One region of the Luteimonas sp. MJ250 genome, then DNA from elsewhere that is predicted to be linked to it. Evidence: predicted binding sites of a transcription regulator. Region 1 holds the regulator's gene; the other holds the start of a gene.
The links. Region 1 encodes sigma-54, which starts transcription at its own class of promoters, with help from an activator protein. Its sites were predicted from a motif close to TGGCACGNGCNTTGC; they were not measured.
Positions count from the first base shown of each region.

Region 1 (11,863 bases):
TCGCCAGCGATGGCACCGAGACCAAGGCCTTCCATGTCCATGACGGCCTGGGCATCTCGCTGCTGCGCCGCGCCGGCATCGCGGTCGCCTTCGTCACCGCGCGCACCAGCCCGGCGGCGGAAGTCCGCGCCCGCGACCTCGGCGTCGAGGCCTACACCGGCATCAAGGACAAGCAGGCCTGCGTGGACGGACTGTGCCGGCGCCTGGGGCTGGCCGCCGACGAGGTGGCGTTCATGGGCGACGACCTGACCGACCTCGCCGTGCTCTCCAGCGCCGGCCTGGCGGCGGCGCCGGCCGACGCCCATCCCGCGATCCTGGGCAGCGTGCACTGGCAGGCGTCGGCGGGCGGTGGCCGCGGTGCGGCGCGCGAATTCTGCGACCTGCTGCTGGCCGCGCGCGACGATGATGCCGGCGATGACGCCGGGACGGCGCGCCAATGAACTGGCGCGCCGCGATGATCCTCGTGTTGCTGGTTGCCGCGATCGCCAGCGGCTGGTCGGCATGGCGGCAGCGCGCCGACATCGCCGACGCGACCGCGACCAGCAACCGCTCCGACTACGTGCTCGAGGACTTCCAGCTGGTGTCGCTCGACAGCGATGGCCGGGAAGCCTTCACCCTCCGCGCCCCGCACCTGCATCGCAACCCCGCGGACGAGACCATGTCGCTGCGCGAGCCGGTCTTCCTGCTGCCCGAAGAAGACAGCGGGTTGTACTGGGACCTGCGCGCAGCCACCGGCTGGATCAGCGCCGACAGCGAGGAGATGCGCCTGCGCGGCGAGGTGGTGGTGGTATCCGACCCCGCCGGCAGCCGCGAAATGCGCATGGACACCGAGGCCCTGGACGTGTTCCCGGGCCAGCGCCGGGCCCGCAGCGACGCCTCCGTGACCATCACCCAGCCCGGCACTACAATGCGCGGCATTGGCATGGAAGCCGACCTGGCCGACAAACGCTTCAAGCTCAACTCCAAGGTCCAGACCCGCTATGTCCCCACGCGCCGCTAGCCTCGCCACGCTCATCGCCATCGCCGCGGCCCTGGCTGCCGCTCCCGCGTGGGCGAAATCCAGCGACCGCACCCGGCCGATGGACCTGACCTCCAACAGCCAGGACTGTTCGCTGGCCGACGACGGCAGCCCCTGCGTCTTCATCGGCAACGTGCGCATCGTGCAGGGCACGCTCGACGTGCGCGCAGCCAAGGCCGACGTCCGTCGCGGCGGCGGCGACATCCAGAAGGTGATCCTGACGGGATCGCCCGTGCGCCTGCAGCAGGAGCTCGACGACGGCGGCGCGATCGATGCCACCGCCGGCAACGTCGACTACAACCTGCAGACCGAAACCGTGGTCTTCACCGGCAACGTCGAGATCAACCAGCCCGGTCGCGGCACCATGGCCGGCGGTCGCATCGTCTACAACATGGCCACCGGCCGCGTGCAGGGTGGCGGCCAGGACGGCCAGCAGATCCGCACCCGGATCCTGCCCAAGGGAGCGAAGGCGACCGGGGACGGCGGCTGATGCTGGTCGCCGAGGGCCTGCGCAAGCGTTATGGCCAGCGCGAAGTCGTGCGCGAATTCGGACTGACCCTGGAAGCGGGCGAAGTCGTCGGCCTGCTCGGCCCCAACGGCGCCGGCAAGACCACCTGTTTCTACATGATCGTCGGCCTGGTGCCGGCGGACGCGGGACGCATCGTGCTCGACGGCCGCGACATCACCGGTGAACCGATGCACCGGCGCGCGCGCCTCGGCGTCGGCTACCTGCCGCAGGAACCTTCGGTGTTCCGCAAGCTCAGCGTGGCCGACAACATCATGCTGGTGCTCGAGCTGCGCGAGGACCTCGACCGCAAGGGCCGCGAGGCCGAGCTGGCTTCGCTGATGGACGAACTGCAGGTCGGCCACGTGGCCGGCCAGCATGGCGCAAGCCTTTCCGGCGGCGAGCGGCGGCGCGTCGAGATCGCCCGGGCGCTGGCAGCCCGCCCACGCCTGATCCTGCTCGACGAACCCTTCGCCGGCGTCGACCCGATCTCGGTCGGCGAGATCCAGCGCATCGTCCGTCATCTGAAGAATCGCGGCATCGGCGTGCTCATTACCGACCACAACGTGCGCGAGACCTTGGGCATTTGCGACCGCGCGTATATCCTCAGCGATGGTGGCGTGCTCGCACAGGGGGCTCCGGACGCGCTGCTGGCCGACCCGGACGTGCGCCGGGTCTACCTCGGGGAGTCCTTCCGGCTGTAAAGCGGGAGGTGCGTCCTCGCCTGATCGGGAACGCCGTGAAGCCTCGCCTGCAGACATCGCTGGGACAGCACCTGGTACTGACGCCGCAGCTGCGTCAGGCGCTGCATCTGTTGCAACTCCCGATCCCCGAACTCGAAGCCGAGATCACCGCGGCCGTCGAGAGCAATCCGCTGCTGGAGTGGGACGAATCCTCGCCGCTGTCCGCGTCGGCCGAAGACGGTCCCGGCAGCGACGAACAGCGCGCCGACAGCGACGCCGAACGCACGGCGGACGACCACGACTGGGACGACCAGCGCGACGTCGCGTGGGCCGAGAGCGGGGGCGGCGGCGGCCGCGACGGCGACCCGGACGGCGACGCGTCCGAGCGCATCGCCCAGTCGGAAACCCTGCGCGGCCACCTGTCCTGGCAGCTCAACCTCAGCCACCTGTCGCCGCGCGAGCTGGCGATCGGCGAGGCCCTGGTCGACGCCATCGACGACGATGGCTACCTGCGCGAGCCACTTTCCGCCATCGCCGAAGCGATGGCCCCCGAGCTGCGGTGCGACGAAGCCGAGATCAACGCCGTGCTGCAGCGGGTGCAGCGACTGGACCCGACCGGCGTCGGCGCGCGCGACCTCGGCGAGTGCCTGCTGCTGCAGCTGGAGGTCTTGCCGACCGACACGCCCGGCCATGCGGTGGCGAAACACGCGGTGGCCACCCTGATCGAACGCATCGCCAAGCTCGGCGCCCCGGGCCTGGCCGACGCCCTGCACTGCAGCGAGGACGAAGCCAACGCGGCGCTGCAGCTGATCCGCAGCCTCGACCCGCGCCCCGGCTCCAGCATCGGAGGCATGCCGCACGACACCTATGTGGTGCCGGACTGCAGCATCTCGCGCCACAACGGCATCTGGAAAGTGTCGCTGGCCGGCGGCCGCCACGCCAGCCTGACCATCCATCGCGGCTACGAACAGATGCTGCAGCACACCGTCGGCGCCGACGCCGGCTACCTGCGCGGGCGCCTGCAGGAAGCGCGCTGGCTGCTAAAGAACCTCGCCGCCCGCGGCGAAACGCTGCTCAAGGTCGTGCACTGCCTGGTGCGCGAACAGTCGGGCTTCCTCGAGTTCGGCGCCCAGGCGCTGCGGCCGCTGACCCTGCGCGAAGTCGCGGCGCAGATCGGCATGCACGAGTCCACCGTGTCGCGCGCGGTCGCCCGCAAGCACGTGCACACGCCGCGCGGCACCATCCCGCTGCGCGCATTCTTCGCATCGGGAATCGACACCGGCGGCGGCGGCGAAGCCTCCAGCATCGCGATCCAGGACATGATCCGGCGCCTGGTGGACGCCGAGGATCCACGCAAGCCGCTCTCCGACGCACGCCTGGCCGAACGCCTGAAGGACAGCGGCGTACCGGTGGCCAGGCGCACCGTGGCCAAGTACCGCGAGGCGCTGAACATCCCGTCCTCGCACGAGCGCGTGCGCATCGCCTGAACGCCACGTCGCCGCTTCCCGCCCTCCGGGGGCTGGGTTAACCTGTCCATGACACCCACTGCGCCGCGATGCGCGATGCTGTGGCTCCCACCGAGAAGGAGGTTGCGATGCTCATCGAGACCCACGGCCAGCAGATGGACGTCACCCCGGCGCTGCGCGATTACGTCGAGACCAAGCTTGGCCGCCTGTCGCGGCTGTACGACCCGCCGCTGCAGGTCCGCACCCAGCTCAGCATCGACAAGCCCGACCACCGCGCCGAAGCCACCGTCAGCGTGGCCGGCAAGACGCTCCACGCCGACGCCCGCGCCGCCGACATGTACGCGGCCATCGACCTGCTCGCCGACAAGCTCGACCGGATGCTGGTGAAGGAGAAGAAGAAAATGATCGACCACCATCGCCGCGGCGGCAATCCCGTGCGCGACGGCGAGTTCGGCTGAGGCACAGAAGGCCCGGGGATGCCATACACCGACCTGCTCTCCGCCAGCCGCATCGTGCAGGTGGTGTCGCCCGGCAGCCGTGACCAGGTCCTGGATGTCGCCGCCCGCCTGCTGGGCGGCAACTCTCCGGAATGGACCGGGCTGATCGCCAATGGCCTTCGCGACCGCGAAGCCGTCGGCAGCACCGCGATTGGCCACGGCGTCGCCATTCCCCACTGCCGCAGCGACTCCTGCAGCGAGCCGCTTGCCGCCTTCCTGCGGCTGGCGAACCCGATAGATTTCAACGCGCGCGACGGCGAACCGGTAGACCTCGTCTTTGCCATGGCGGTCCCCGGCGATCGCACCCAGCAACACCTCGATACCCTTTCCGAGCTGGCAGGGCGTTTCGCCGATGCCGACTTCCGACAGACCGTGCGACACGCACCGGACATCAACGCGCTGCGTGCGCTGCTCCTGCGCTCGGGCGGCTCGCCCGCGGCGCGATCGGCATGAAGGCGGTGATCACCGCGCAGGCGCTGTTCGACCAGCTCCGCGAACGACTTGAGCTGAAGTGGCTCGCCGGCCGGGCCGGCGCCACGCGCCAGCTCGAGTCGGTCGACACCGTGTCGCGCCGGCCGTCGCTGGCCGGTTACCTCAACATCATCTATCCCAACAAGGTGCAGATCCTCGGCAGCGAGGAACTGGCCTGGCTCGACGGCCTGGAGCCCAGGCAGCGCTGGGAAACACTGGAGAAGATCCTGCAGTTCGGGCCGCTGGCGCTGGTGGTCAACAAGGGCCAGCCCTGCCCGGAGGACCTGGTGGAGATGGCCGAAGAGTCGGGCATCGCGCTGTGGTCGTCGCAGCGCCGCGGCCACGAGCTCTACAACGTGCTGCAGTACCACCTGGCCGGTGCGCTGGCGCCCAGGGTCACGCTGCACGGGGTGTTCATGGAGATCTATTCCATCGGCGTGCTGATCACCGGCGAGTCCGGGACCGGCAAAAGCGAGCTCGCGCTGGAGCTGGTGACGCGCGGCCATCGCCTGGTCGCCGACGACGCCCCGGAATTCGCGCAGATCGCCCCCGACGTCCTCGACGGCACCTGTCCCGAACTGCTGCAGGACCTGCTCGAGCTGCGCGGGCTTGGCGTGCTCAACATCCGCGAGATGTTTGGCGATACCGCGGTGAAGCGGAACAAGTACCTGCGCCTGATCGTCCATCTCGCACGGCCCGAGGACGGCCGCGAGGCGCGCGACCCCAGCGGCATGGTGCGCCTGACCGGCGACCTCGGCGCCCGCCGCGTGCTGGACCTGGACGTGCCGATGATCACCCTGCCGGTGATGCCCGGCCGCAACCTCGCGGTGCTCACCGAAGCCGCCACCCGCGTGCACGTGCTGCGCGCAAAGGGCGTGGACCCGGCGTCCGCCTTCCTCGCGCGCCACTCCCATTTCCTCGAGCGGGGCATGTCATGAACACCGCCAACAACTCGCTGATCATCGTCAGCGGCATGTCCGGAAGCGGCAAATCCGTGGCCCTCAACACGCTCGAAGACCTCGACTTCTACTGCGTCGACAACCTGCCGGCGGAGCTGCTGCCCGACTTCGTGCGCAGCGCCACCCATCCCGAGCGCGCCTCGCAGAAGCTCGCGGTCGGGGTCGACGTGCGCAGCCGCGGCGACCTTGCCAGCATGCCCGAGTGGCTGTCTGCGGTCGGGGCGATGGGCTTCGACCCGAAGCTGGTGTTCTTCGACACCATCGACGACGTCCTGCTCAAGCGCTACGCCGACACCCGCCGCCGGCACCCGCTGACCCGGCTTGGACTGGCGCTGTCGGACGCCATCGCGCTGGAACGCCAGGTGCTGCGCCCGCTGGTCTCGCTGGCCGACGTCATCATCGACACCAGCGAATTGAACGTGCACCAGCTGCGCCGCCGGGTCCTGACCGATCTCGGCCTGAGCATGGACTCATCGCTGTCGCTGCTGTTCGAATCCTTCGCCTACCGCCGCGGCGTGCCTCCGGACGCGGACTTCGTGTTCGACGCCCGGGCCCTGCCCAACCCGCACTGGGATGCCCGACTGCGGCCGCTGTCGGGTCGCGACGGTCCGGTGCGCGAGTTCTTCGCGGCACAGCCGGAGGTCGTCGAGTACCTGCAGCACGTCAACGGCTTCCTCGACGCCTGGCTGCCGCGCATGCATTCGTCCACGCGCAGCTACGTCACCGTCGCCTTCGGCTGTACCGGCGGCCGCCACCGTTCGGTCTACCTGGCAGAAGCCGCGGCGGAACACGCGCGCGCGCAAGGCTGGAAGGAAGTCGCCACCCACCATCGCGGGCTGGATTGATCGCCCGACCCGGCGCGGGCCGGCCGCGGCCAGCGCTGGAATCTGCGGATCCAGCACGCGCCGCTTCCTGAGGGTCACGCGGCTCTGCTAATTTGTATCGATGGCCGTCGGCATCCTGCTCATCACCCACGTTGGCATCGGCACCGCGTTCAAGGCGGTGGCGGGCCGGCTTCTGGGTACGCTGCCCCTCGCGATCGAAGTCTTCGAGATGTCCTATGACGCCGATCCGGACGCCATGCTGCCAGCCGCCAGCGCCGCCCTGCGTCGCGCCGACAGCGGCGACGGCGTGCTGCTGCTGACCGATGTCTATGGCGCCACCCCCGCCAACCTGGCCGCGCGCCTGGCCCACTTGGGCACGCCGGTGCGTCGCGTCTCGGCGCTGAGCCTGCCAATGCTGCTGCGGGTATTGAACTATCCCGAACTGCCGCTGGACCAACTGCCCGCGGTGGCCGCCGCTGGCGCACGCAATGGAGTGGTGCACGATGACGCTTGAGGCGGGACTGCCATGATCGAACGCGAACTCACCGTGTCCAACCGGCTGGGGCTGCACGCGCGCGCCACCGCGCGCCTGGTGCAGCTGCTGTCGGACTACGACGTCAACGCGACCCTCACCGCCAAGGGTCGCGAGGTCAATGCCAAGAGCATCATGGGAGTGATGCTGCTTGCAGCCGGCACCGGCACCGCCGTCAGGCTGTGTGTCGACGGGCCGGACGAAGTGGCCGCCGCCGACGCCGTGTGCGGGCTGTTCGAGCGGCGATTCGACGAGGACAGCTGATGCGCCAGCTGCTGCCCGGCCACGGCGCATCCCGGGGCAACGCCCTGGGCCGCGCCCGGGTGCGGCATCCGCACGCGCTGGAGGTCGCCGAGGAGCGCATCACCCGCGCCGCGGCACCCGGCGAGGTGGCGCGCCTGCACGAGGCCATCGACATGGTGCGGGCCGACCTGCGCGACCTGCGCTCGCGCCTGCACGGCGCGCTCGCCAAGGAGGTCGGCGAATTCCTCGACCTGCATGCCCTGCTGCTTGACGACCCCGAGCTGCTGCAGGGCCTGGACGATCTCATCACCCGCGATCTCTACGGCGCCGACTACGCGCTGCGCATGCAGCGCAACCGCCTGGCCGCGGTGTTCGAGAGCATGGACGACCCCTATTTCCGCAGCCGCATCGAGGACATCGACCACGTCATCGGCCGCATCCATGCCGCACTGCACCGGCACGACGCCAGGCCGACGGGCGTGGCCGGCGAAATCCTGGTGGCCGACGCCCTGGGACCGTCGGAAATCGCGCGGCTGCATGCGCGCGGCGTGATCGGCATCGTGACCGCGGGTGGCAGCCTGCTGTCGCACAGCGCCATCCTCGCACGCAGCCTGCACATCCCGCTGGTGGTGGGCGCGCCGCAGGCACTGGCCCAGGTCAACGACGGCGACGTGCTGATGATCGACGGCACGACGGGGCTAGTGATCGTCGATCCCTGCGCCGACGACCTGCTTGCGCACCGCGAACGCGTGCGCGAAGGCAAGCGCGAGCGGCGCCAGCTGCACCGCCTGCGCCGCGAGCCCTCGCGCACCCTCGACGGCATCGACATCCGCCTGTATGCGAACGCCGAGACCCGCGAGGACGTGGCCGAGGCACACGCCCTCGGTGCGGCCGGGATCGGGCTCTACCGCACCGAATACCTGTTCCTGCAGCGCAACGAGCTGCCGTCGGAGGACGAACAGTTCGTTGCCTACCGCGACCTCGTCCTCGGCATGACCGGGCGCATCGCGACCATCCGCACCCTCGACGTTGGCGCCGACAAGGCCGACGACAGCGGACTCGTGCTGCCCGGCGAGCCCAACCCGGCGCTGGGCGTACGCGGCGTGCGCCTGGCGCTGAGCCGGCGCGAAGTGTTCACCACCCAGCTGCGCGCGATCCTGCGTGCGTCCGGCTATGGTCCGCTGCGGATCCTGCTGCCGATGGTGGCGCGGCGCGAAGAGCTGGTCGCCGCGCGCCGGCTCGTGCGCCAGGTCGGCGCGCGCCTGCGTCGCGACGGGCATGCGGTGTCCGACACCATTCCGCTGGGGGCGATGATCGAAGTGCCGGCGGCAGCCATCGCGCTGCCGGCGCTGATCGACATGGTCGACTTCATCTCGATCGGCACCAACGACCTGGTGCAGTACCTGCTCGCGGCCGACCGTGGCAACGACGCCCTGCAGGAGCTCCACAGTCCGCTGCACCCCGCGGTGATCCAGCTGCTGCACCAGGTGCTGGCCACCGCGCGGGCGCATGGCCGCCCGGCGGCGATCTGCGGCGAGATGGCCGGCGATCCCCTGTTCACCCCGCTGCTGCTGGCGCTCGGGCTGGAGGAATTCAGCCTGCACCCGGCGACCCTGCTCGAAGTGCGGCGCGAAGTGCGCGCGCTCGACCTTGCCGCGCTCAAGCAGCGCCTTCCGACGCTGCTGCGCGCCCGCGACCAGGCCGGCATCGCGCGCTGGCTGGCGGCGGCCACCGCGACATGAGCGGTGATGACGCCCTCGCCGGCATCATCGCACCCGCGGTGATCGAGGATGCAGGAGCAACGCGGGCCGGTTTCCTCTCGGCCACGCCCTTTCGCCACTGCGTCATGGAAGGCTTCTTCGTCCCCGCGTTCGCCGACGCACTGCTGGCGCAGTTCCCGGCCTTCGAACGGGGCAACGCGCTCAACGAGGATGGCATCGCGAGCGGCAAGTCCACGGTCGAGCGCATTCGCGGACTGGGCGAGGCGTATGCCCGGCTGGATGCCTGCATCCGGTCGCCCGGGTTCCTCGGCCTGGTCGAACGGATGACCGGCATCGACGGCCTGCTCTACGACGTCGACTATTTCGGCGGCGGCACCCACGAGAACCGCGACGGCCAGAGCCTCGACAACCACATCGACTTCAACCACCACCCCGCCACCGGCTGGCACCGGCGCCTGAACCTGATCGTGTACCTCAACCCGGAGTGGGACCCGGACTGGGGTGGCGCGCTCGAGCTCCATCGCGACCCGCATGATCCCGACGCCGATGAAGTGGTCGCGGTCGTCCCTGGGTACAACCGCTGCGTGATCTTCGAGACCACCGAGCACAGCTGGCACGGCTTCCCCCCGATCCGCCTGCCGCCGGAACGGGCCGGGCTCACCCGGCGATCGATCGCGCTGTACTTCTATACGCGCGAGCGGCCGAGCGACGAAGCCGCATCGCCGCACTCCACCGTATACGTGGACCGCCCGCTGCCTGCCCGCATCGCGCCTGGCCGCGTGCTGACCGCGCGCGACATCGAGGAGCTGCGCGAGCTGCTCGCACGCCGCGATGCGCACAGCCGGCGCCTGTATGGCGAGATGCGCCTGCTCCAGGCGGAGCTGGGCCGGAGTTTCGCAAGCCGACTGTTCGCGGCCGCGCGGCGAATCCTTGCACGCTTCAGGCGCTGAGCCCTGGCCGCGGGGTGGGCAGCGAGATCGGCGCGGGCGATAATGCAGACATGAACGCCTGACCCCTGTCGCGCATCACTGTCGCGCGACGCGCCCCCTCGGAAGCATTCCATGGCCGAAGCCGTCCGCCACGACAAGACCGCGCGCCAGCTGCGCCTGCTGTCCGATGCGCTCGACAGCGGCCGCCTGGGCCCGGTGCGGCGGCTGGTCAACACGCTGGCGCCGGCCGAGATCGGCAACCTGCTCGAGTCGCTGCCGCCCGACCGCCGCATGGTGGTGTGGGGCCTGGTCAATGCCGAGGACGACGGCGAGGTCCTGGTCCACGTCGGCGACGAGGTGCGCGAAAGCCTGCTCGCGGACATGGATCCCGACGAGATCGTCGCCGCCGTCGAAGACCTCGACATCGACGACCTCGCCGACCTGGTCGAGGACCTGCCGGACACGGTGATCGACGAAGTCCTGAAGTCGATGGACCGGGAGAACCGCGAGCGCCTGGAGCAGGCCCTGTCCTACGCCGAGGACACCGCCGGCCGACTGATGAACCCGGACGTGGTCACGGTGCGCGCAGACACCACGGTCGACGTGGTGCTGCGCTTCCTGCGCCTGCGCGGCGAGCTGCCCGAGCACACCGACCATCTGTACGTGGTCAACCGCCGCCACCAGCTGCTGGGCTGGGTGGCGCTGCAGGACCTGGTGACGCGCGACCCGGGCAGCCCGGTCAACAAGCTGATCGACGACGAACTCACCGCGATCCACGTTGGCGAGTCGGCGGAATCGGTGGCGCGCCAGTTCTCCGACCATGACTGGGTCTCCGCGCCTGTGGTCGACGAGGGCAACGTGCTGCTCGGCCGCATCACCATCGACGACGTCGTCGACATCATCCGCGAGCAGGCCGAGCACCAGGCGCTGGGCGCCGCTGGCCTGGACGAGGACGAGGACCTGTTCTCGCCGGTGCGGCGCGCGGTGCGCGGGCGCATCGTGTGGCTGGGCGTGAACCTCGCCACGGCCTTCATGGCCGCCGCGGTGATCGGGCGCTTCGAGGCCACCATCGAACAGATCGTGGCGCTGGCGGTGCTGATGCCGATCGTCGCCGGCATCGGCGGCAACGCCGGCATGCAGGTGTTGACGCTGATGGTGCGCGGCCTTGCGCTGGGCCAGGTGGGGGCGAGCAATGCCAGCGTGCTGCTGTGGAAGGAGCTGCGGGTGGCGCTGATCAACGGCCTGCTGATCGGCGGCTTCGTCGGCCTGGTGGCCTTCGCCTGGTTCCAGGACTGGATGCTGGGCATGGTGATCACGGCCGCGCTGGTCATCAACTTCGCCTCGGCCGCACTGGCCGGGGTTCTGGTGCCGCTGGCGATGAAGCGCGCCGACATCGACCCGGCGGTCGCCGGTGGCGTGGTGGTCACCGCGGTGACCGACGTGGTGGGATTCTTCAGCTTCCTGGGGCTGGCGACAGTCGTCCTGCTGCGCTGACAGAAGCCCTCTCCGCAGCTTGCCGCGTCAGGCAGGGATCCCGACGCCAGCTCAGGCCAGCAGCGCTTCCAGCACGGCCATCCTCACCGCCACGCCGTTCGCCACCTGCTGCAGGACCATCGACTGCGGGCCGTCGGCCACCTCGTCGCTGATCTCCACGCCGCGGTTCATCGGCCCGGGATGCAGGACCACGGCGCCGGGCGCAGCGCGACGCAGGCGTTCGCGGGTCAGGCCATAGTCGCGGTGATACTCCTCCAGCGACTGGACCAGGCCTTCGACCATGCGCTCGCGCTGCAGGCGCAGCATGAACACCGCATCCACGCCCTCGAGCGCGGCATCGAGGTCGCTGCCGACGCTGCAGCCGGCCAGCGTCGCGTCGTCGGGCAGCAGCGCCTGCGGCCCGCAGGCGCGGATGTCGCCGACGCCCAGCACGCGCAACGCATGCAGCTCCGAGCGTGCGACGCGCGAATGGCGGATGTCGCCGATGATCGCCACCTTCAAGCCGCTGAAGTCCGCGCCCT
Region 1 covers NZ_JBCLVB010000002.1:15,814-27,676, reverse strand. The annotation lists gene WCE37_RS00410 (HAD family hydrolase) at 1-440, shown strand, start outside; gene lptC (LPS export ABC transporter periplasmic protein LptC) at 437-1,000, shown strand; gene lptA (lipopolysaccharide transport periplasmic protein LptA) at 981-1,508, shown strand; gene lptB (LPS export ABC transporter ATP-binding protein) at 1,508-2,227, shown strand; gene WCE37_RS00390 (RNA polymerase factor sigma-54) at 2,263-3,693, shown strand; gene raiA (ribosome-associated translation inhibitor RaiA) at 3,801-4,130, shown strand; gene WCE37_RS00380 (PTS sugar transporter subunit IIA) at 4,149-4,622, shown strand; gene hprK (HPr(Ser) kinase/phosphatase) at 4,619-5,578, shown strand; gene rapZ (RNase adapter RapZ) at 5,575-6,444, shown strand; gene WCE37_RS00365 (PTS sugar transporter subunit IIA) at 6,545-6,937, shown strand; gene WCE37_RS00360 (HPr family phosphocarrier protein) at 6,950-7,219, shown strand; gene ptsP (phosphoenolpyruvate--protein phosphotransferase) at 7,219-8,940, shown strand; gene WCE37_RS00350 (2OG-Fe(II) oxygenase) at 8,937-9,869, shown strand; gene mgtE (magnesium transporter) at 9,981-11,342, shown strand; gene WCE37_RS00340 (aspartate carbamoyltransferase catalytic subunit) at 11,394-11,863, opposite strand, start outside.

Region 2 (11,863 bases), on a different contig from region 1:
ACGCCGAACGCCATCCCTGGCTCAGCTTCGTGTCCGACCCCTTCGATCCGCGGCTGCTGGTGGACGGCGGCGCGCTGCCGGGCGTGCTCAACATCCGTGACGTGCAGCAGCGTGAGGCATTCACGGTGTTGCCCTCGACGTGTGCGCGTCCGGCGCTGGACTGCCCGGTGCTGGCGGCGGGCCTGATCGATCGCAGCCACTACGGAATGAACCGCTGGAGCGTTGCGATCGGGCGCAAGGTCCGCTTCCAGCTGCGCATCCGGGCGACGGAGGGCGGCGGCGGGAACGCGGACGCGCCCGGGGCGGGGGGCGTGGGATGAAGGCCGTGCTGCGCCTCTTGCTGCTGGCCGCCGCGCTGGCAGCCGGTGGCTGCGCCACGCTGTCGCCGGAACAGGCCGAGGCCGCGGCGCGCGTGGCCGGGCAGGCGCGCCCGGTGCTGGTCGACTGCCTGCGCGAAGATGCCTGCGCCACGCCTTCGGCACTGCGCAGGCTGGGGCTCGACGCGATGGCGGACAGCGCCCCCGGCGCGCCGCGCCACCACGCGCTGATCCTCGACTACGGGCAGGATGCGCTGCTCGCGCGCCTGAGCATGGTGCGCTCGGCGCAGCGCACCATCGACGTGCAGACCTACATCTTCGACGAGGACGACGCCGGGCATCTGTTCCTCGACGAACTGCTGGCCGCAGCGCGGCGCGGGGTGCGGGTGCGGGTGCTGGTGGACCAGCTGTCGGCGCTGCGCGAGGTCGAGACCCTGGCCGCGCTGGCCGGTGCCCATGCCAACTTCGAGATGCGCATCTACAACCCGGTGCTTGGACGCGCGCGCATCAGCTATCCGCAGTACGTGCTTGCCGCGGCCTGCTGCTGGCGGCGGCTCAACCAGCGCATGCACAACAAGCTGCTGCTGGTCGACGACCTGGCCGGGATCACCGGCGGGCGAAACTACCAGAACAGCTATTACGACTGGGACCCGGAGTACAACTTCCGCGATCGCGACCTGTTCGTCGCCGGGCCGGTGGTGGCGGACATGGCCGCCAGCTTCGAGCAGTACTGGGGCGCGCGGCTCACGCGCACGCTTGCCGGGCTCGGCGACGTCGGCCAGCTGCTGCTGCGTGAAGGCGTGCCGCCGCTGCCGCATGCGCCGTTCGAGCTGCCGGCGCGCGTGGAACAGATCTCGCGCGATGCCGACGACGGCCGCCTGGTGGATGCGCTGGCGGCGCAGGCGCTGCCGGTCGCGGCGGTGGAGTTCATTTCCGACCCGCCGCAGAAGCATCGCCGCGACTATGAAGGCGTGGCGCCTTCCACCCGCGGCCTGCGCGAGCTGATCGAGGGCGCGCGCGAGGAGGTGCTGCTGCAGACGCCCTACCTGGTGCTGTCGCCGGTGGCGCAGGACCTGTTCCGCGAACTGCACGGGCGCGAGGATCCGCCGCGGGTGCTGGTGTCGACCAACAGCCTGGCCGCGACCGATGCCTTCATCACCTATGCGCTGTCGTACAAGTACAAGCGCCGGCACCTGCGTGAATTCGGCTTCCAGATCCACGAATTCAAGCCCTTCCCGCAGGATGCGCCGATCGACGTCGAGGCCACCGGCACGGTGGTTCTCGACGGCGGCGACGGTGAGCGTGCGCGCATCCGTCCGCTCGAGCGCGAGTACTCGGCGCTGCGCTGGTCGGGCTTCTCGGCGCACGAGCGCGTGCCCTTGCACCGCGGCGGCGTGCGCTTCGGCCTGCACGCCAAGTCGCTGGTGGTCGATGAGCGCATCGGCGTGATCGGCACCCACAACTTCGATCCGCGCGGTGACAACTACAACACCGAAAGCGCCGTGGTGATCGAAGACGCGGCATTCGCACGCGCGCTCGCCGCCAGCGTCCGTCGCGACATGGCGCCGGCCAATGCCTGGACGATCGCGCGCCGCGACCGCCCGTGGCTGCTGCCGGGCCTGGACTACTCGCTGGGCAAAGTGTCCGAATCGCTGCCGGTGTTCGACCTGTGGCCGACGCGCTACGCGACCAGCTACGAGTTCCAGCCGGGGCCGGGCTGCGTGGAGCCGCCGCCCCCGGGCGATCCGCGGTTCCGCGCCTGCCACGAGCCGGTGGGCGACTTCCCCGAAGTGCGGGTCGGCCTGCGCGGCCTGTTGACCCGCATCTTCACTGCGTTCGGTGCCGGGCTGGCCCCGATTCTCTGAGCGTTCCCCTGGACGACCGTTCATCGGCAAGACCGCCGAAACGGGCCGCTGTGACTTTTGTCCTATTGCGGTAGGGCCGTGGTGTGGTACGTTACCAGCACACCAAGTCACAACCCCCGAGGACACCGCCATGTACCGCACCGACGCCAACGTTTCCTTTGCCGCCAGCCACGCTGCCAGTCATGCCGCCGCGAGCGTCAGCGGCTCCGCGAAGTCGGGCAGCGCCACCGGCCTGGCGCCGCGCTACCGCTCACGCGACTTCGGCACCGGCTACGGCAGCAGCAGCGGCTACGCCGCCGCCCGTCGCTACGCACCCGGCGGCCAGCCGGCCCCGCGCTTCCGCCTGGTCTGATCGGATTGACCGCGGGGGAGCCCGGTCCTAGGCTGGCGCGCCGCGGCGCCAGCCCGGGGCCATCGGAGCCCTCCATGACCGTCCCACCGTCGATTTTCCGCCGCGGCCTCGACCTCGCTGCGCTCAATGCCCTCTCCCGGGGCACCGCGATCGAAGCCCTGGGCATCGAATTCGTCGACATCGGCGATGACCACCTGGTCGCGACCATGCCCGTGGATGCCCGCACCCGGCAGCCTTACGGCCTGCTCCACGGCGGCGCCTCGGTGCTGCTGGCCGAAACCCTGGGCAGCAGCGCCGGCAACATGTGCGTGGCCGAGGGCGAGGTCTGCGTCGGCCTCGAGATCAACGCCAACCACGTGCGCGCCGCCCGCGAGGGCCTGGTCAGGGGGACCGCGCGCGCGCTGCACATCGGACGCAGCACCCAGGTCTGGGAGATCCGGATCGAAGACGCGCGCGGCCGCCTGGCCTGCATTTCTCGCCTGACCCTTGCGGTGGTCGCCGCGGCCTGAGCGCCGCCAAGCTACCCGCGCCGGAAGCCATCCGGTATCGTTTCGCGATGCGTCCCCCCACCGCTTCCACCGCGTCCGCCGGCGCCCCGCTGGCGCGCGCGGGCCGTTATGTCCTGCGCGTACCGATGCTGCTCTGGCACGCGCTCGTGCACCTGCCATTGGTGATGATCGGCCTCGCGCTGCCGACCGACCGCATCGGGCTCGGCGGCGAAAGCCTTCGCGACCGCCTGGCCCGGGCCTGGCAGGGCGGGCTGCTGCGGGTGTTCGGCCTGCGCATGCGCCGCGTCGGCACGCCGCTGCCGGGCGGCACCCTGTTCGTGGCCAACCACGTCAGCTGGATGGACATCTCGGCGCTGCACAGCCAGCGGATGATGGGCTTCGTCGCCAAGCGCGAGATCGACGGCTGGCCGCTGGTCGGGCGCATGGCCCGTCGCGGCGGGACCATCTTCCACCAGCGTGGCAGCCAGGAATCGCTTGGCGGCGTGCTCGGCGTGATGGTCGAGCGCCTGCGCAGCGGACGTTCGGTGGGCGTGTTCCCGGAGGGGCGCACCCGCGACGGCGTCGAGGTCGGACCCTTCCACGCCCGCATTTTCACCGCCGCCGTCGAGGCCGGGGTGCCGGTGCAGCCGGTGGCGCTGCGCTACGGCGCGCGCGCCGAGGGCCAGCGCGTGGTCGCGTTCCATCCACACGAAAATTTCGTGCAGAACTTCCTGCGCCTGCTCGGCGAGCCTGCGCGCGTGGTCGACGTGGTCTTCCTCGAGCCGGTGCTGCCGGGCCAGGCCGAGGGTCGCGCCGCGATCGCGAAGATCAGCCGCGAGCGCATCGTCGCCGCGCTGCGGGAGCCGTGAGCCCGGTCACGACCAGTCCCTATCGGCCGCCGCGCTGGCTGCGCAGCGCCCACCTGCAGTCCGTGCTTGCCGGCAGTCCCCTGCGCCGCCGCCGCGGGCTGGCCGCGCTCGCCGCCAGCGGCGCGCTGACCCGGGAGGTCGTGGTCGATGGCGGCGGGGATGTGCGCCTGCTCGGGCTGCACACCGCGCTGCCCGGCGTCGAGCCGCGCGGCATGGCGCTGCTGCTGCACGGCTGGGAGGGCAGCGCGGAGTCGGCCTATGTCTGCCTGGCCGCGGCCGGCTTCCTTGCGCGCGGCTACGACGTGTTCCGGCTCAACTTCCGCGACCACGGCGGCAGCCACCACCTCAACCCCGACATCTTCCATTCCGCGCGCATCGACGAAGTCGTGCACGCCGCGCGGGACATCGCCGGACGCATGCCGCGGCCGCGGCTGGTGGTCGCGGGGCATTCGCTCGGGGGCAACTTCGCGCTGCGCCTGGCGCTGCGTGCGCCCGCCGCCGGGCTGTCGCTGGACGGTGTGGCCGCGGTCTGCCCGGTGTTGGACCCGGCGCGGACCATGGAAGCGATGGAACGTGGACTGCCCCTGTACATGCATCACTTCGAGCGCAGCTGGCGGCGCTCGCTGGTGCGCAAGCGCGAGCTGTTTCCCGATCGCGTGGGCTTCGACGACGCGGTGCTGCGCCTGCGCATGCGCGCGCTCACCGAGTGGCTGGTGCTGCGGCACACCGACTTTGGCAGCCTTGCCGCCTACTTCGACGGCTATTCGATCGCCGGCGACCGCCTGGCGGGACTCGCGGTGCCGGCTTCGATCCTGACCAGTGCCGACGATCCGGTGATCCCGGTGGATGACTTCCATCGCTTGGCCCTGCCTGCAGGGGCGCGGCTGGAAGTCGCGGCCCGGGGTGGCCATTGCGGCTTCATCGAGGGACCGCGGCTGGATGGCTACGCCGAGCGCTGGGTGGTCGAACGCCTGGCCGGCCAAGGCTGAGCGGGCCGGACGGCTACAATCGGGGTTTTCGGCGCGCCGCGCCGGCAGGACGGCCTTCCCATGCAAGAAAAGATTCTCGACGCGCTGCGCCGCGGCGACACCCGGACCGCGCTGGATGCGGCGCGCACCCATGCGGCGGACGCGCCCGGCGACGTCGACGCCCAGCGCCTGCTGGCCTTGGCGCTTCGTGCCAGCGGTGATCTCGACGCCGCGCGCGAGGTGATCCTGACGGCGATCGCGCTGGCTCCCGATTCCGCTGAACTGCACATGGAACACGCCACCCTGCAGCTCGGCATGCGTGACCTCGAGGCCGCGCGACAGGCGATGGACGCCGCGGCGGGCGCCGACCCCAACCACTTTGCCGCCTATGCCATGCGGGCGCACCTGGCGCTTGCCGCCGGGGACATCGCCGAGGCCGAGCGCCAGCTGCGCCTGGCCGGGAGGGTCGAGCAGGATCATCCCGAACTGCAGGCGCTCGGCGGCATGATCGCGCTGCGCAAGGGCAACAACGGCGCCGCCATCGCGCAGCTGTCGGCCGCGCTGCAGCAGGCACCCGGCGATCCGCTCACCATGCAGGCGCTGGCGTTCGCGTATCTCAGGGAGGAGCACTTCGCCTTCGCCGAACAGGCCTTCCGCAAGCTGCTCGATACTCCGCCGCTGGCCAATGACGCGCGCCTCATGCTCGCGCTCACGCTGGCGCGCCAGGGCCGCCCGGTCGATGCCATCGACGAACTCGCCCCGCTGCTGGCAGACCAGGCCACGGCCACGCTGCAGGTGCGGCGTTTTGTCGGCGAGCTCGAACTGTCGGCGGGCCGGCCGGCGCGCGCGCTGCAGCACCTGCGAGAAGTGTTCGCGGTGCAGCCTGGCGAGCTCCGGGCCACCACGGCGATCGCCGAGGCCTGGCGCCGGCTTGGCGCGACCGACGAAGCGCGGAACATGCTCGATGCGGCGCTGGCGACTTCGCCCGGTATCGATCTCCTGTGGTACGTGCGCCTGGTCTTCGATCCGCTGGGCGACGTTGCCGCCGGGCTGATCGAGCGCTGGCGCCAGCACAGGCCGGAATCGATCGATGCCCTGGAAGCGGAGATGAAGCTCCACGCCATCGAAAACCGGCCTGCCGGCACCGAGGCCGCTGCGCGGGCGCTGCTTGAACTCGAGCCGGACCACTTCGACGCCGGGATGAAGCTGGTGGACGCACTGCTGGTGACCGACCCTGCCGAGGCGCTGCGGCGCATCGAGTCGCTGCTGGCGCGGGACGACCTGCACCCGGACGCCAGGGCGACCCTGGACATGGGACTGGGCCTGGCACGGCACCGCACGGGTGACTTCGCCGGCGCGCTGGATCACTGGAACCGGCGCATCGCGGCGGGACCGGGCAACCGCTTGGCATTGCCCAGGGCCACCCCGGCACCGGCCGAGTGGCCCGAAGCCGCGGCACCGGTCGCCGACGCGCCGCCGGCGGTGTTCCTGCTCGGCCTGCCGGGTGCGCTGGCCGAGCGCGGCGCGCGGCTGCTGAAGGTCGTGCCGGCGTTCCGCGACGACCGCGTCGGTGCCAACCCGCCGGCCGATATCTTCCAGGACATCGGGTCGTGGGCGAATGTCGCTTCGGGGACCTTCGATGCGCCCGCCGTGATCGCTACCTGGCGCAAGGCCCTTCCCGGGCGCGGCATCCATGACGCCGTGATCGACTGGATGCCGTGGTGGGACAACAGCTACACCGCAGCGGTGCGCGCGGCGCTGCCCGAGGCGCAGCTGCTGGTCATGCTGCGCGACCCGCGCGACATGCTGATGGACTGGATCGCATTCGGCGCGGGCACGCCGTTCGCGGCGGAATCGCCACAGCTCGCGGCCGGCTGGCTTGCCGCCGCGCTCGACCAGATCGCCACCCTGCACGAGCAGAACCTGGTGCCGCACCGCCTGCTTCGTGTCGACGAGGTCGCCGACGACCCCGTGGCAATGGCGGCCCTGATCGGCAGCGCCCTGGGCAGCAGCCTGCCGCCGCCGCCGGCCGGCCTGTTCGGCACGCCGCGCTTCGCCGCCGGCGATTGGCGCCGCTATGCCGACCAGCTTGCCGGTCCCTTTGCCAAGCTGGCGCCGGTCGCACGCCGCCTCGGCTATCCCGAAGCCTGACCACGAGGACATCCCCATGACCGTCACCGCCATGCACATCGCCAGCGAAAGCTTCGACCACGGCCAGCCGATTCCCGCCGCGTTCGCCTTCGGCACGCCCGAGGGCTTCGGCGGCAACCGCAATCCGCAGCTGTCCTGGGGCGGTGCGCCGGCGGGCACGCGCGCGTTCGCGCTGCTGTGCATCGACGCGGACGCGCCCACCGACCCGGCCCTGGTCGCCAATGACAGGGTCGACATCCCGGTCGAACACCCGCGCGGCGACTTCATGCACTGGGCGATGGTCGACATCCCGCCGCAGGTCACCTCGATCGAAGCCGGCAGCTGCAGTGACGGCGTCACCAAGGGCGGCAAGCGCACGCCGCCGGGGCCGTCCGGCACGCGCCAGGGCCTCAACGACTACACCGGCTGGTTCGCCGGCGACCCGGAGATGGGTGGCGACTGGTCCGGTTACGACGGCCCGTATCCGCCGGCGCACGACCTGCGCCTGCACCGCTACTTCTTCCGCGTGTTCGCGCTCGATGTCGAGCACCTGGAACTGCCGGAACGCTTCACCGCCGGCGACGTGCTGCGCGCGATGCAGGGCCACGTGCTGGCCGAAGCCGCAACCTGGGGCAGCTACGGCCTGCATACTTCGCACGCCGCGTAACGACATGGCCGCGATCACCGGGACAAAGGTGATCCGACCGCACCTACTCGGTGCGGCCGACCTGCTCGCTCTCCACCACCATGTCCAGCACGTTCACGATGGAAGAAGCGTCCGCGGGCACGTCCTGGCGCCGGAAGCGGTCCACGCGCAGCACGTTGCGGACGCCGGGCTGGTGTTCGTAGCCTTCGATCTCTTCGTACAGCGGGCCCCATTCGCCGGTGCCCTGCTTGAGGCCGTCGGCGTCGTACTCCAGTTCGCGGACCTCGAGGCAGCGATGGTCCGGCATCAGCGGATGGTTGCAGTCGATGCGCTCGGCCGCGACCTCCAGGAACACGCGTTCCGGGTCACCTCCGTGGCGGGTGCGCGCGTTCGGCGCGCCGGTGAAGGCCAGCGTGTCGCCCAGGGCGTTGACCAGCTGCAGCCGCGGCGGCTCGCCGGCTTCGACGTCGAGCGCATGGCTGCCGGCCAGGCGGGTATGGGCTTCGCGCTCCATCGCCATCAGCGGCTCGGCGCAGGCCATCTGCGTGCTGATCATCGGCCCCAGGGTGAGTTCGCCGGCGGCCAGGTTGAAGTCCGCGCCCATGCCGTTGCAGGCGTTGGCCACCGACACCCGGCCGTCGGCGAAGTCCAGCTGCAGCGGGGCCTCGGCATTGGCGAACAGCGCGTCGATGCGGGCGCCGTCGGCGGCGGTGGCCGAGTCCAGCTGCCAGTGGTAGCCACCGAGGGTGGCCGCGACGTCGGGGACGGGCGCGTGGCCCGGGGGAGCCGGAGCCGGTTCCGATGCCGGCGCGGTGGCGGGCGTCGAAGCCGACGGATCGTCGCCGGTGCCGGGCGAACAGGCCGCGAGCGCGAGTGCCAGCGGCAGGGCGAACAGGGACGGATGGTTCATCGGGCGATCTCCAGGGGCAGGGACAGGGGCCAACGCGCGGCGGCGCCCGACGGGGTCGGGCGTGGCGTCATTCGCCCATCGGCAGCCACAGCAGCAGTGCCGCACCCAGCAGGATGCGATACACGGCGAAGCCGGTGAACCGATGGTGCTCGATATACCCCAGCAGCCATTTGACGACCATGAAGCCGGTGATCGTGGCCGCGGCGAAGGCGATGCCGACGTCGGCCCAGGCTTCGCCGCCCAGGCCGCCGTCCATCGCCAGCTCCAGGAAGGTGTAGGCGCTGGCCGCGAACATGGTCGGGATGCCGACCAGGAATACGAACTCGGCCGCCGCCGTGCGCCGGCTGAGGCCGAACAGCATGGCGATGAAGATCGCCGCCGCCGAGCGCGAGGTGCCGGGAAAGACGCCGGCGACCACCTGCGCCAGGCCGACCAGGACGGCGATCGTCCAGGTGACCCCGGTGCCGTCGGGGTTGCGACGTTCGGCCACGCGTTCGGCGACGATCATCCACACGCCGCCGATGATCAGCGCCCAGGCGATCGGGCTTACGGTTTCCGGCAGCTCCCAGCCCAGCAGGCGCACCGGCAGGCCGACGAGCGCGGTGACCAGGAAGGCCACGGCCAGCTTCATCGCGTAGTCGCGGTTGCGGGCCTCGCCAAGGCCGGTGACCAGGCCGGTGATGCGCTCGCGGAACACCAGGGTGATGGCGAGGATCGCGCCGGCCTGGATGACGATGTTGAAGAAATCCGAGCGCGCGCCCAGCCAGTACTGCGCGATCAGCAGGTGGCCGGTGCTCGAGATCGGCAGGAACTCGGTCAGGCCTTCGAGGATGCCAAGGAGCAGGGCGGCCAGCGGGTCGGTCATCGGCAGGGATCCAGCGGTGCGGTGCGGATGGGTGCGGCGGCACGGGCTGGATGAGCAGGTCCCCGTGCGGCGCGCGTACAAGCGCGGGAGCATAGCGGATCGGGGTGGGCACCAGAATGGTGCATCCGTGTCATATATGCACCAAGGGAGGGCGTCGCGCGCGTCCACCCGCCCTGAATTCACGTCAAATCAGGCGCTTGTGTGATGGCATGGCACTTGCGTTCAACCGCCCGATGCCCGGCCTTCCGGGCCCCCTGACCATCCGGAGCCACCATGTCCATCGAAACCGTCGAAAAGCTCATCAGCGACCACCGGGTCGAATTCATCGACCTGCGCTTCTCAGACATGCGCGGCGTGCAGCATCACGTGACCTATCCGGCGTCGATCATCGAGCCGGCGCTGTTCGAGGACGGCAAGATGTTCGACGGCTCCTCGATCGGCGGCTGGCGCGGCATCCACCAGTCCGACATGGTGCTGCTGCCCGACCCCGACACCGGCTTCCTCGACCCGTTCACCGCGGATCCGACCCTGGTGCTGACCTGCGACGTGCTGGACCCGACCACGATGCAGGCCTACAACCGCGACCCGCGCGGCATCGCGCGCCGCGCCGAGGCCTACCTGAAGTCCAGCGGCATCGCCGACCAGGCCTTCTTCGGCCCCGAGCCGGAATTCTTCATCTTCGATTCGGTGCGCTATGCCAACGACATGGGCCACACCTTCTTCCACGTGGATTCGGAAGAGGCCGCGTGGAACTCCGGCCGCGAATACGAAGGCGGCAACACCGGCTACCGCCCGGGCGTGAAGGGCGGCTACTTCCCGGTCGCGCCGCTGGACTCGCTGCACGACATCCGCGCCGAGATGTGCAAGACCCTCGACGCCATGGGTATCGAGACCGAGGTCCACCACCATGAGGTCGCCAACGCCGGCCAGTGCGAGATCGGCACCCGGTTCAACTCGCTCACCCGCAAGGCCGATGAGCTGCTGACCACCAAGTACGTGGTCAAGAACGTGGCCCACCGCAACGGCAAGACCGCCACCTTCATGCCCAAGCCGCTGGTCGGCGACAACGGCAGCGGCATGCACGTGCACCAGTCGCTGGCCAAGGCCGGCGTGAACCTGTTCGCCGGCGACGGCTACGGCGGCGTGAGCCAGACCGCGCTGTGGTACATCGGCGGCGTGTTCAAGCACGCGCGCGCGATCAACGCCTTCTCCAATGCCAGCACCAACAGCTACAAGCGCCTGGTGCCGGGCTTCGAGGCGCCGGTGATGCTGGCCTACTCGGCGTCCAACCGCTCCGCCTCCTGCCGCATCCCGTACGTGAGCAATGCGAAGGCGCGCCGCATCGAGTTCCGCTTCCCGGACGCGATGAGCTCCGGCTACCTGCTGTTCACCGCGTTGATGATGGCGGGCCTGGATGGCATCAAGAACCAGATCGACCCAGGCGGCCCCAGCGACAAGGACCTCTACGACCTGCCGCCGGAAGAGGCCAAGGGCATCCCGACGGTCTGCCACTCGCTGGACCAGGCGCTGGAAGCGCTGGACGCCGACCGCGAGTTCCTCAAGGCCGGCGGCGTGATGAGCGACGACTTCATCGATGCCTACATCGCGCTGAAGATGAAGGAAGTCACCGCGTTCCGCTCGGCGACCCATCCACTCGAGTACCAGATGTACTACGCGATCTGACGCGGGTGCGGGACGGCGCGGCGTGGCGGCGGGGGCCTTGGCCCCCGCTGCGCGGCAACGTGCGGTGGCTGGTGGGAAAAGCACGGGTTTCTGCGCACCTGCAGCCGAAGCGGGGCCACTTGCACTCCGCCGCGATCCCGGGTTCGATTGCGAGATGAACATCAAACCCCTTGCGGCTGTCCTCTGCCTCGCCCTGCTCGCCGGCTGCGTCCACCAGCCGCCGCGTAATCCGATGGCGACCTGGGTGCCATCGCCCAACCATGACGAGCGTCGCCCGGTTGTCATCGTCCTGCACTACACCGAGCAGGACTCGGTCGAACAGAGCCTGCGCACGCTGAGTACCCGCAACAGCGGCGGGCCGGTGAGTTCGCACTACCTGGTCGGCGACGACGGCGCGATCTACCAGTTGGTCGCCGACTCGCGTCGCGCCTGGCACGCCGGTGGCGGGCGCTGGGGCACGATCACCGACCTCAATTCGGCGTCGATCGGGATCGAGATCGACAACGACGGCCGCGAACCCTTCACCGAGCCGCAGGTGCAGGCGCTCTTGCGCCTGCTCGAGGACCTGACCACGCGGCTGCGGATTCCGCGCAGCCAGGTGATCGGGCATTCCGACCTGGCGCCTTCGCGCAAGATCGATCCGGGTGCGCTGTTCCCGTGGAAACGGTTGGCCGAAGCCGGGTTCGGCATCTGGCCCGCCGATGACGCGCCACCGGCGCCGGATGGCTTCGATGCGATGCGCGCGCTGCGGCTGGTCGGCTATGTCGTTG
Region 2 covers NZ_JBCLVB010000015.1:135,941-147,803, reverse strand. The annotation lists gene WCE37_RS13270 (YceI family protein) at 1-320, shown strand, start outside; gene WCE37_RS13265 (phospholipase D-like domain-containing protein) at 317-2,182, shown strand; gene WCE37_RS13260 (hypothetical protein) at 2,313-2,534, shown strand; gene WCE37_RS13255 (hotdog fold thioesterase) at 2,609-3,043, shown strand; gene WCE37_RS13250 (lysophospholipid acyltransferase family protein) at 3,091-3,891, shown strand; gene WCE37_RS13245 (alpha/beta fold hydrolase) at 3,888-4,880, shown strand; gene WCE37_RS13240 (tetratricopeptide repeat protein) at 4,941-7,010, shown strand; gene WCE37_RS13235 (YbhB/YbcL family Raf kinase inhibitor-like protein) at 7,042-7,656, shown strand; gene WCE37_RS13230 (META and DUF4377 domain-containing protein) at 7,700-8,545, opposite strand; gene WCE37_RS13225 (undecaprenyl-diphosphate phosphatase) at 8,613-9,410, opposite strand; gene glnA (type I glutamate--ammonia ligase) at 9,684-11,093, shown strand; gene WCE37_RS13215 (N-acetylmuramoyl-L-alanine amidase) at 11,248-11,863, shown strand, end outside.
Region 2: a site for sigma-54 is predicted at 9,616-9,630, ahead of glnA (type I glutamate--ammonia ligase). Genes of this name have one in related genera too.